Regions from separate parts of the Dethiothermospora halolimnae genome, predicted to be linked through region 1. Evidence: riboswitches for the same ligand, from Rfam matches in the RefSeq annotation. Region 1 holds a riboswitch; each other region holds the start of a gene.
What was found. A riboswitch is a leader RNA that binds a small molecule or an ion and turns the genes downstream of it on or off. The one in region 1 is predicted to bind cobalamin.

Region 1 (3,219 bases):
ATAAGCCAACCAAATTTAGAAACAATGTAGTTTTTCCAGACCCATTGGCTCCTATTATGCCTATTATATTTCCTTTATTTAAATCTACATTTATGTTGTCAAGGGCCCTAGTTCCATCCTCATATATATATGTTAAATCTTTAGTTTTTATCATTTAATCACCTACACATAAAATTCATTATCAAAGCCTTTACTGTCAAGGGCCATTTCCATATGTTCATATTTTAGCATTATCCTTGTAAATAGCACCGATATCAAAGCAGAAAGGGATTTAAAGGAATTTTTAATATTTATATATCCAAATCTTAATTGTTGAGCTGTATAGATATTTTTATATTCTTCTAAAAGTATAAATATAAATCTATATATTAACACCATCATTTCTATTAAAAGCTTAGGCACTCTATGCTTTTTTAGTATATATATTATATCATTCATTGGTGTTGTTAGTATAAGAAAAAAAGTACAAGTTATTGCCGATAGAGATCTTGTAAATAATATTCTTCCATTTTCTATACTTCCATTGGTTATTCCAATATTTACATTATACAATTCCATACTTATGATGTATTCACCATTTCCTTTAGATACAGATATTAATATTGCTAAAATGCTTAGTACTAAAAACGATGAAGGTATTAAAATCATTTTGATATATTTTTTCAGGGGAATTTTAGCTATTGTTATAGTTATAAAAAACATTACTGACAATATAGCAATATGAATATAAAATTTTTTAGATACTATAGCCAATATTAAGAAAAAAATGGCAAAGTAGAACTTTGCCAAGGGATTTTTATCTTTCAACTTATTAGTATATGCATATTTATCTATTATTAGCACTTTTTCTTTTTCCCTTCATATATCCAAAGAAATAAGCTATAATTCCTGCTCCTATGGCTGCCTGTAATGCAAATAATAAACTTTCTATTTCTCCACTTGGAGGTTCCCAAATAGAACTAAACCAAGGTTCATAGTCGGGTGATATCTCTGTTATAACCCCTTCTGCTTCTCCATCTGCTCCTCCAAATTCTGAGTTCCCCATAAATATAAGGGGTATTAATATAATTATTATAACAAGTCCCAATAAGATAAGATTTTTAGTTGATGTTTTCAATTAAATTACCCCCTTCGGTTTTATATTCCATTAATAGATTGTACACTATAACTGTTATAATTCCCTCTGCTATGGCAATAGGTAATTGAGTTACTGCAAATATTGACATAAACTTAGACATAGATCCTATTATTCCACTGGTGGCATCGGGATGGGCAACTGCCAATTGAACTGAGGTCATCATATATGTAGCTAAATCTCCTAAAGTTGCAGCTAAGAAAACTGCCACACCACCCTTTACGTTATGTTTTTTCAACAATTTAAACAATCCATATGCCACTAATGGACCTACTATTGCCATAGAAAATGTATTTGCTCCCAGAGTTGTTATTCCTCCGTGGGCCAATAGTAATGCTTGAAACAGTAAAACTATAACTCCTAAAACAGTCATTACAGTGGGTCCAAATAATATGGCACCTAATCCAACTCCTGTGGGATGGGAACAACTTCCCGTTACCGATGGAATCTTAAGGGCTGATAATATAAACACAAATGCCCCAACAAGTGCAAGTAATAATTTTTTCTTTGGCTCGTTTTTAACTATTCCATTAATATTACTGAATCCCCTAATCAAAAACGGTATAGCCACCACTATCCAACCAATTGCCCACATAGGAGGTAGATATCCTTCCATTATGTGCATAGCACTTGCAAAGTTTGGAGCTACTAAAATAAGTAAAGCAATTAATAATAAATACACTCTTTTTCTCTTCATAATAATACCCCTTTCTTTTTTTGAATTAGACCTTCGGATGAATTGGAGTTTACTATAAAATAAAAAAACTCCACCTTCTTTAGGTAGAGCTTGTATACTTATACACAGTGAATGTTAAATGACAGACTTCCCCCGTCATAGATTCACCCATAAGCACAACCTTCCCTCCGAAAGTATACTTTATCGAGAAATTCGGCAGGTCTCCTGGCTCATAGTTTAACCCTACTCCTTATCCTTCCCACAAGAAATCTTGCAGTGGAACCTTAAGTTTCGTAACTACTTACAGTAGCGGGGGCTGCAGAGGATTTGCACCTCTTTCCCTTTTAATTACCATAGGCAAACCAAATTTCCTATTTACTTTTCATAAAGATTTTACCATATTAAATAAAATTATTCAATTAATTTATTCTAATCTTTCCATTAGTTTTAACGAATATCCTATAGACTCTACCTCTTCTCTAGTTAATACAACACCTTCCGGTGGTCTTTTATTCAATTTAAAAACCACAGCTTTTTGACCAACCTTCTGTTTAAACTGTATACGATTCATGTCTATATCCATATTAAACAAATCGGACATAATTTCAGCAGTTGATCCATGGCCTATAGCAGATATAAATCCATTTTTCTCTATAAGTTTTTTAGCACTATCTAAATCTATATCTGTTATTTTATATAAACCGTTTGTAGTGGCAACCGTTCCATTAAATAAACCTACTTTCATATTTTCAACCAATATACATCACCCCTATAGAAAGCCTTAAGTATACTAAAGCTATTTTAAAATTATAAATAATCTAGTTATTATATATTTCTATATTTTTTTACATTATCCTTTATTAAAATAAATGGCATATTGGTATAAACCTGTTTTGAATTTAGAGTGATATAATATTCAAAAAGCTCTTTGTGAAATTATGTAAATATTCTTATTCATTTAAATATATACTATACCTATCTTCTAACTCCTTTAATTCTCTACTTAAGCTGTCATCACTAAACACATCCTCTGTAAATATAAACTTAAATAAATCCTTATATAACTTTCTTCTTAAAGTAACTGTTTTCAATGTCTTGTCTTTTCTATATATCTCTGGTTTTATTTCTCCTTTTTTAAGTTTGTCATATATATAATTTTTAATTTTTATAACCTCTGGTTGTAGATTCTTCTTTGATTCTATATTTTGTATATTATCTTTTAAAGTCTTTAACACAGGACTATACATATTTGATGGTAAAACATAATCTTGTTTTTCCCCTTTATACATTTGCATTTGAAACTCTTTACTTAATAAACTATTTATAAACTCATATCCTAGTTTTTTATTTTTCCCATTACTATTAACTATAAACCCACCTAGGTCTATATTGTATTTTTGATTATTTA
Region 2 (3,219 bases), on a different contig from region 1:
TGGCTACCTTCTCAATCATTTCACCTTTATCTATGGCATATGCTATAGCCTGTCTTAATACCTTATCTTTAAATTGAGGATTATTATCCATATTGAACATAAGCCTATACCCCCAAAAGCCAGGGTTCTTTATAATCTTATATTTATTATCCTCTTTATATTTGTTCAATATATCTGGAGTTACCCTTGTTATATCTATATCTCCCTTTTCAAAAGCTAATATATTATCACTAACAGGGACAAACTGTATTACATCGGCCCTTTGTTTTGGTCCCCAATAATCTTTAAATGCTTTAAATCTATATGCTCCTTGCTCTTTTTTATAATCTGTAAGTATGTAAGGGCCACATCCTATTACTGCTTTAGGACTATTAAATTTTTTAGGATCATCTACATTGTTCCATATATGCTTAGGTAATATCCTTGCACTACCAAACCTTTCTAATAGGGTAGCACTGGGATTATCAACATCTATACTTATTGTGTGCCTATCTATTACATTTATTTTTTCTATAAAATTATTTTTACTTATATTTAATTCATCAAAAACTGGTGGATGTTTAGCATAATATTCAAAAGAAAACTTTACATCTTCTGCTGTCATATCTTGACCATCCTGCCATTTTACATTTTCCCTTATATTAAAGGTATATGTTTTCCCATCATTTGTTATATTCCAATCTTCAGCCAACCATGGTATAAGACCTTCCTCTCCCCGTTCTAATAAACTATCAAATATAAGTCTCATTTTATATGCCCCAGGACCCCTTGAATAATGGGTATAGGGACTTGGATATCCCCAATCTCCCCCTTCAAGATTTAATACTACTGATTCTTTTTCTTCGGTTATATTTCCATCAGAATTTGTACTATCATCACTACATCCGACTATAACTATCATAAAAGTCATAATTATAATCAATAATATATGTATCTTTTTCATATTAAGTCCTCCTTAAAAAGTTTTACACATGCCAAATAAGCCAACCTATTTTAGCCTTTGTATATTCCGTTATTATACCATTTTGTGATATATCATTTAAATATTTTTCTATGTCATTTTTTAACTTAGGATCTTCTTTAACAGATATGGTATGCATTTTTATGGCATCTTCCAAATCCATTTCCTTATTCCACTCTACATCTTTATAATATATTTTAGGGTATATTCCCATATTCCATAATATATTAAATCCATAATATATTTTATTTCCCCATCTTTTTCTAGATTTATCTTTAGAAATTATGTTATTTATTCCATCCCTTACTTTATCTTCTCTAGTTACAAATCCGCTTAAAAAACAATATCCTTTACTGGCTTCAGTCATCTTTATTAGTGTATCCTTATTGTGTATCCCAGGACACATTGACACAAATACTAAATCAAATTTATTTTTCCAACCTTTAACTTCTATATCTATTTTCTCCCAAGGAACAACATCAAATGAAGCATTTTTAATATTTGATTTCTTAACATTCTCTCTAGCATAATTTATCATATTAGGGGATATATCTATTCCCTTTATTTCTTTTACCACCTTTGAAAATTCTATACTATATCTTCCAGGACCACATCCTATATCTAATACACTTGATTCTTTGTTTATAATATTTTCCGATATAAGAAAGTCTATTGAATCTTTCACTTTACTTTCCTTTTCCTTATTATCTATCATATTATTAAATTCTTTTGCTCTAAAATCCCATAATTTTTCAGTAGTAGCTAAGTCTATTTTAGAAGATTCTCTCCATAATTTATCAAATATTTCAATATTCATTTTATCACCCTTTATAATTATAATTTTGTTATAACGTACTAAAACCCCTCAACAAAAAAGTTAAGAGGTATCAAAAGACATATATACTAATAAAAGCATAAAGACATACCCCCTATATCCCGTAGAGTTTGTGGCATATAAATATAGGCAGGTCTTCTGACTTAAGTATCATCATTTTTCTAAGCCTTCCCAAAAAAAATCAGTGGCATTAATTTAGAAAAACTCCTCTATCACAGCGGCGGGACCGTCCAGGCATCTCACCTGTCTTCCCTTTTAATCAATTATCACTAAAATTGAAACCTATATTCATTTATTAATTTTTATCACTAAATAAATCATATATTATAGTTATATTTATGTCAAGAAGTTAAAACCTGGGACAAAGGGACTGTCCCTTTGTCCCAGGTTTTATAATAGATAGGTTATATTTAAGCAATTATAATTTATAATCATGCTTAAGAAAATCAACATGGCAATCATAGTAGTAAATTGAACTATCCTTCCCAATTTATTGAAAATCCTATTTTTCACAACTATAACAGTTTCCCATATTAAAGCCAAATTTAGCATTAAAAACATATATGATAAAACATGATATGCTATTAGCAATCCTTTTATATCTAGGTTTATTTTAGAAACATTTAAGAGAATCATTAAAAATACTCCCGATATTACAACCATGAAAATTATATTTAGTCTAGTTATTATAATACACTTTCTTCCCTTTCTTGTAACTTCATTCTTCTTATTCCACCATCTACTGAAAATAAAATATATTATGGATACAACAAATATTATTGCTAAAAAATATATAGCAAAGGATTCTAATATACTTTCAATTGTAGTAAGTTTTTCATATGTTCCATTGGAGAGGGGACTATATCTCCCCAACATATTTAAATAATCAAGCATTACATACTTTTTGTCACTTTGTGACTGAAATATTAGTAAACCACCTTTACTATTTTGAAACTTCCCTTTGCCAATATGTTTAAATATATATTCACTACCTCTTAGGGAGACTTTTATAGAAGTTTCATTATAAGGTGAGACACTTAACGTTCCAGTTAGTGATCTGAAAATTTTAAAGGGTGAACTAAGGGGAGTCCTTACAGCAAAATATTTTCCAAAATATTTTTTTATATCTTTGCTATAGGGTTTTGAAATTATTTTTACATTTTCTTTGTTATTTTCAGTAAATAGTTCATAGAACTTTTCTTCAAAATTACGTCTAAATGCAAACTTAGATGATGTTTGATCATCTTTGTTAATGGAAATAAAAAATCCTATATTTTTTTCAGGATAAATGGATAATTGAGCAGCATATGTTGGTCCATCTCCTTCATGACCTATAACCTTGTGTCCATTCCTCTCTCTCTCATAAAAAATAAGTCCATTTCCCAACATTTCCTCATCATATGTAAACTGAGTTTTTTGCATC
Region 3 (3,219 bases), on a different contig from region 1:
CTAACATTATGGCAAATGTAGCCCCTAATGAGGCTCCCGAGGATATACCTAGGGTATAGGGGTTGGCTAGAGGGTTTTGTACCATAGCCTGCATTACCACTCCTACTATAGAAAGACCCATGCCTACAACTGCTCCTAAGAGTACCCTAGGAACTCGAATTCCCCATATTATGTCATAATTCATTCCTGAAGTAAGGGTTTCAATATCTCCTATGGGTATTTTTACTGTATTATAAACTACTATTCTAAATGCCTCTGTGGCTTTTATCTCCACAGGACCAAATACCACAGCAAATATAATTGATAAAAATAAGGTTATTATAAGTAATAGGATTGTTATTATAAAAACCTTCCTATCTTTAATTATTCCTTCTTTAAAGCTATTGGTATTTTCCCCTATGGATTGTCCTAGTTTTTCTGTGTTTTCCAATATTATCACCTATTATTTCCATATATTTATTTAAATAATTCTGGATAAAACTCCTTAGCAAACCTTTCAATACCCTTTATAGTTCTAATTCCTCCAGCATAGGTTTCTGCTAGGGGTGTAAATATTATTTTATCATTTTTTATAGCATTTACATTATTAAGGACAGAATTATTTTTTAATCCTTTTATACTATCATTATCCTTTTCTTGCTCTAAATAATGGATAAGTATAATAGCATCTGGATTTTTAGCAACTATATTTTCTATGCTATAGGTTCCACTCTTTTCTGCTAAATTTATTCCCCCTGCCTTTTCTATCATGTCATTTATAAGGGATGTTTTACCATATACACGATATTTATTATCTCCAGCCCCTTCTAATGCAAGTACTTTAACAGGTTCTTTATCCTTTATTTTATCTTGGATATTGGATATTCTTTCTTTCATTGAGTTTATAAGTTTATCTGCTTTATCTTTAATATTAAAAATCTTTCCTATATCATCTATGTCTTTATATACATTTTCTATGGACCTTTCATCGGCTACCCCTGAATTCCTTTGGATAAACGTGTATACTCCTTTTTTATTCCAACTTTCCACTGAACCTATGTTTTTATCCATAAATGCACTACTCCATCCAAATATTAAATTGGGTTGTTTTGCTATAACCACTTCTTTAGAAGGATATCTATTGGATAGTACTGGTATCTTTTCATATTTCTCTTTAAGTTTAGGTAAAATGGGATTATCTAAGTATGATGTTCCCACCATAATATCTTCAAGACCTAAAGTAAGTAAAAGCTCCGTTGGAGGCTGATTTGTAGTGATGATCTTATCCGGTCTTTTAGTAAATGTTATTTGATATTCTTCTCCTTGGGAATTATAATTTTTTATAGTCACTGGGTAGTAAGATGTTTCTTTTGTTGGGTCTTGTGTATCCTTCTGTTTCTGTTGTTTTACTTTGTCTTGATTGTCATTGTTAGATGTATTTGCATCACTTCCACATCCAACGGTTAGTGTTGCTATAAGGAATAAGCTAAGTAAAACTGTAATAATTCTTTTTGTCATAATTGTCATCTCCTTTATCTTTTGGTGGCGAAACAAAGGCACCATTGAAGGTCCTTTGTTGGTATAGAGTGTAAAGTGTAGGGAGTAGATATCTATTTAGCTAATAGTATATGTAGAGATTCGGTATATTGAATCCCTTAGATTTTCTTTTAGAAGAACTATTATACTAAGCAATTCTTAATATAAAAAAGCCCCTATTAGGAGCCTTGTATAAATATAATTGTAATATAAAACTTAAGTTTTCTAAAAAAAGACATAATATCACCATTATATAAATAACTATCTCCCTCCGAAATAATTACCTAAGAAAGATTTATAGGCAGGTTTCCTGGCTTACACTTCATCCTAGTCTCTTCCCTTCCTGGCCCTTTAGCCAGTGGTTAACGAAGATTTCGTCAATGATTACAGTAGCGGGGGCTGCACCGGACTTTAACCGAATTTCCCTTTTATCCTCATGAAAGGCACCCATTCTTTCAGCATATTCAGTTATACATTTAAACTTAATTATAGGTAATTATGTTGTTATTGTCAACTTTATTGGAGAGGGGAAGTTAAAAAGAAGTTAAAAACGGTTCATTGATTGGTTATATTATTATTTGATTAAAAATTTAGCTTTGAAACTTTCATTTTTTACCTTATATCCCTTATTTACTTGTAAATTTTCAATAAATTCATTAAGCTTGTCCACTTTTATAACATAAAATATAAAACTTAACTCCATAATTTTAATTTTTGGACCTTGAAAATGCTTTATTTTATTATCCACATATTTCTAAAAAGTCATCAACGATATTCTTATATTTTTCATCACTAAATAATAGCTCCACCCCTAGTGAACAAAGACTGGACACTCTAGACTGAGTTATATTGCCAAAGTAATGGCAGATATTTTTGACCTTATAGTCGCAAAATCTACTCATAAGAACCATAGCTATAGCTTTGACTTTTGTTAAATTTCTAATATATTTTATTTTTATTTTATCTTTATCTTCTCCTATATAGTCCCCTACGAAAGTTAGTATATCATCTGGCTCTATATCCTTTGCTATGATAGTTTTTTCACTTTTATATTCACATTTTTGGTTTCTAAACCCATATTCTGCCTCTATCTGTTCTTGCTCCTCAGCAGAATTAGGCACTAACATAAAATCTAAATATTCCTTTATAGCTTTTTTCTTATTTTTATCACTATATAACTTCAATATAAGGTCACAATCTACTATTTCAAATCTATCATCTAAATCTCCTAAATAAATTGGTGCACTGGAATATGGGTATTGGAAAACCTTATTACTCCAATTCCTTAGTTTTCTAGGATTCTTGTGAATATATTTTGAGGCCTGTAATATATAATTGTCCTTATCTATTATCTCACTTCTAAATCTGTCGGAGAATACATGACCCCTTCTTTTATATTTTCTATTATAATATTTAGCATAGGACAAGTTTATACCGTGCATTATCTTGGTTATATCAGCACCTGCAGCATCAATAACCATATGGGCATGATTATCCATAAGGCAGAAGGCATATAACTTAAATCCATACCTTTTTTTATATCTTTTTATTCTTAATAAAAATTGATCCCTATCCTGATCATCTTTAAATAGGAGTATCCCATCTACACACCTAATCATAATATGATAAATTGAAAAATTCGTTTTTAATCTAAATGGACGTGGCATAACACTACCCCTTTCACTAATATATTATGATTTCATT
Region 4 (3,219 bases), on a different contig from region 1:
GGGATTCGTAATCCCACAACTATTTTTTTATCAACTTTTATATTTATAAATCATAATATAAATATAAAAGTAGTGGAGTGATAAATATGATGAATTATAATATACAAACAAATAAAAAGCTTCCGTTAGTATTTATACCTGGTATATTTGGTTCCTTGGGAGATGATATTATCCCAGGAACAGGAGAGTTTAGTTTTGGACCAGCTAGCTATATATACGATCCTTTTATTAAAAGTTTAGAGGGGATGGGATATAAGAAAGAGGTAGATTTATTTGTAGTACATTATGACTGGAGAAAAGGGAATTATTATAGTGGGACAAACTATCTTATACCAGAGCTAAATAGAATTAAGCAGATATATAAAACTAATAAGGTAAATATTGTATGTCATAGCATGGGAGGGTTGGTGGCTAGAGCTTATATACAAAGTGACTTGTACAATTACGATATTAATAAATTAATAATGATTGGTACTCCCAATGCTGGGACGGTGAAGGCCTACTATTTTTGGGAAGGTGGAGAATTGCCCTATGATAAAGTCAATGGGAATGTATTTTTCAAAGTACTTTGGGAAGGATTTGTATGGATTTTTAAAAAGGTATATAAGGAAAAACAGGATATTAATTTTTTGAAAAAGTTTTTTCCTGTAGCAAAAGAATTATTACCAAGTAGAGAATATGGAGAATATCTATTTTATAAGGATGATAAGGACTTTATTCAGTTTATATCCCATGATAGAATACAAGAAAAAAATAGTTTTCTTAATCACTTGAATTCTAGTGTTGATAAACTTTACAGTAGAATAGGAGATATCCATATAATAGTAGGTAAGGGTATTGAGACTTCAAGGTTTATATGTGTAAATAAAGTAGATAGTGACAAGGAACTGTGGATAGATGGTAAACCGGGATATGTTATAACAAGTCCCCGTGGTGATGGAACAGTGATTAGTAGTAGTGTTGCATCTATATTTGGGAGAAAACTATTTATAAATGGAGACCATGGAGATATCTTACTTAAATCTGTTGATAAAATAAAAGATATATTAAATATAAAAACTATTTCTAGAAGACAACAAAGTTTTAAAAATAAAGTTTTATATAGTATAATAGCTAGAGACGTCAAAAACATAGAAATACATAAGATAAATAAAAAAATATCTATTAATAATAAATGGGAAGATAATTATAAAGGACTGACGGTAATAAAAGTTGGGGAAAATTCCTATTGGCTTATTATTGATTATAATTATTTTAATAAATCAACAATAAGATTTGATTCAATTAAAACTATGTATAGTGAAATAATTATTTTAAAAGGGGAAAAGAACAAGGGAGTAAAGAAGGTATCTGAAGTAAATACAAAGGACTATTATGAACTTAGTTTATAATAATCTTGAATAATCAAATTGTATCTGTTATTATTTTATATGAGTATAATAAAAAAGTTAGGTGTTTCATAAAGAAACTTAAAAGGGAAAGTAGTGAAAATCTACTACAGCCCCCGCTACTGTAAGTGAGGATGAAACCAACATATGCCACTGGGGAACCGGGAAGGCGTTGGAAGTAATATGATTCACAAGTCAGGATATCTGCCTAACAAATTGGTCTCGGAGGGAGGGTATATACTTATATATCCTAGCATAATAATAGCTAGGTATTTTTATGTTTAATAAGCTATAATAAAAAACGGAGGAGGATATATATGAAAGTGAGAGGTAAAAAGATTATATCTGTGCTTATGGTATTATTATTAACTATGACAGTGTTATCAGGCTGTATAAGGGTGAAGGATGAATATAAAGATAATGACAGTAAAGAAGAACAAAATACAAATGATACAGTTGGATTCCATTATCCATTGACAGTTAAAGATGGATTTGACAATGAAGTAACATTTGAAAAAGCACCTAAAAGGATTGTATCTTTAGCACCAAATAATACTGAAATATTATTTGCACTGGGTCTTGGTAATAGAGTAGTGGGAGTTAGTAAGTATTCTGATTATCCAGAAGCAGCTAAAGATAAAGAGACTGTTGGTAGTTATAATAGCATGAATATAGAGAAAATTATAGAACTGAGTCCTGATTTAGTAGTTCAATATGGTGAAGGTAAAGAAAATATTAATAAGCAATTAAAGGCTGCAGGTATCAAGATACTAAACTATGAACCAGAGTCCATTAAAGAAGTTATGTCAACTATCGAATCTATAGGTCAAGTAACAAATACAATGAAAAAAGCTAAGGAAATCACGGTTGTTATGCAGGCTAAAATGGATTATATAGCATCTGAAGTGAAAGATGCTAAGAAACCAAAGGTGTTTTATGAAGTTTGGGGAGACCCGTTAAAGACCGCAGGACCAGGGTCTTTTATAGATGAAATTATTACTTTAGCAGGTGGAGAAAATATAGCTGGTGATGCATCTGGTTCCTACGCTGATTATTCAGTGGAGAAATTAGTAGAAAAAAATCCAGATATTTATATAGCACCAAATAGTCCTGGAAAAACAGTTGAATCTATAAAAAATAATGAGCAGTATAAAACATTAAATGCTGTAAAAAATGATAAAATATATCTTGTTGATCAGAATATTATTTCAAGAGCTGGTCCTAGAATAGTAGATGTCCTTGAAATGATTGCAAAAAAAATACATCCAGAATTATTTAAAGATACTACTAAAGAATAGACGAAGTAGGGATATTTATGAAAATCAACTTACAGAGAAGGGAAAGTTGGGTTTTTACTTTGTCTTCTCTGGTTATAATTTTATTAGTTAGTATAGCGGTATTTTCAACGATAGGAAGTGCAAATATAAATGTTTTAACCACTATAAAGATAGTTTTCTCTAAAATACCTATAATACAGAATTATATAGATATAGATAGCATTCCAAAATCATATCAGGCTATTATTTTTAATATAAGAATACCTAGAATATTGGTAGGTGTATTGGTGGGAGCAGCTCTTTCTAGTGTGGGGGCTGCTTTTCAAGGAATGTTTAAAAATCCCATGGCTGACCCCTACGTTATAGGGATATCTTCAGGAGCCGCTCTAGGAGCTACTTTGGTTATTATAACTGGAATTAACATAGTCCTATTTAATATATCAAGTATATCTATAGGGGCATTTTTAGGGGCTATGGTATCTACATTTATAGTTTATTTTGTATCTAAGGTAAAAAATAAGGTGCCAGTAACTACGTTACTTCTTTCAGGAATA

Region 2: it holds a riboswitch for cobalamin, as region 1 does, so the genes downstream of both, V6137_RS07920 (class I SAM-dependent methyltransferase) here and V6137_RS04730 (energy-coupling factor ABC transporter permease) in region 1, are expected to answer to the same signal.
Region 3: it holds a riboswitch for cobalamin, as region 1 does, so the genes downstream of both, V6137_RS00415 (ABC transporter substrate-binding protein) here and V6137_RS04730 (energy-coupling factor ABC transporter permease) in region 1, are expected to answer to the same signal.
Region 4: it holds a riboswitch for cobalamin, as region 1 does, so the genes downstream of both, V6137_RS14000 (ABC transporter substrate-binding protein) here and V6137_RS04730 (energy-coupling factor ABC transporter permease) in region 1, are expected to answer to the same signal.

Annotation. Positions count from the first base shown of each region.
Region 1 is NZ_JBAKFX010000007.1:63,847-67,065, reverse strand. Features, by position in the region: gene V6137_RS04745 (energy-coupling factor ABC transporter ATP-binding protein) at 1-154, opposite strand, end outside; gene cbiQ (cobalt ECF transporter T component CbiQ) at 163-843, opposite strand; gene V6137_RS04735 (energy-coupling factor ABC transporter substrate-binding protein) at 827-1,117, opposite strand; gene V6137_RS04730 (energy-coupling factor ABC transporter permease) at 1,101-1,832, opposite strand; cobalamin riboswitch at 2,010-2,193, opposite strand; gene V6137_RS04725 (YddF family protein) at 2,236-2,568, opposite strand; gene V6137_RS04720 (extracellular solute-binding protein) at 2,762-3,219, opposite strand, start outside.
Region 2 is NZ_JBAKFX010000014.1:64,710-67,928, reverse strand. Features, by position in the region: gene V6137_RS07925 (ABC transporter substrate-binding protein) at 1-943, opposite strand, end outside; gene V6137_RS07920 (class I SAM-dependent methyltransferase) at 966-1,778, opposite strand; cobalamin riboswitch at 1,908-2,097, opposite strand; gene V6137_RS07915 (serine hydrolase domain-containing protein) at 2,187-3,219, opposite strand, start outside.
Region 3 is NZ_JBAKFX010000001.1:89,732-92,950, forward strand. Features, by position in the region: gene V6137_RS00410 (FecCD family ABC transporter permease) at 1-430, opposite strand, end outside; gene V6137_RS00415 (ABC transporter substrate-binding protein) at 457-1,497, opposite strand; cobalamin riboswitch at 1,799-1,981, opposite strand; gene V6137_RS00420 (hypothetical protein) at 2,090-2,263, opposite strand; gene V6137_RS00425 (transposase) at 2,256-3,182, opposite strand.
Region 4 is NZ_JBAKFX010000037.1:30,009-33,227, reverse strand. Features, by position in the region: gene V6137_RS14005 (lipase family alpha/beta hydrolase) at 87-1,391, shown strand; cobalamin riboswitch at 1,434-1,614, shown strand; gene V6137_RS14000 (ABC transporter substrate-binding protein) at 1,706-2,686, shown strand; gene V6137_RS13995 (FecCD family ABC transporter permease) at 2,704-3,219, shown strand, end outside.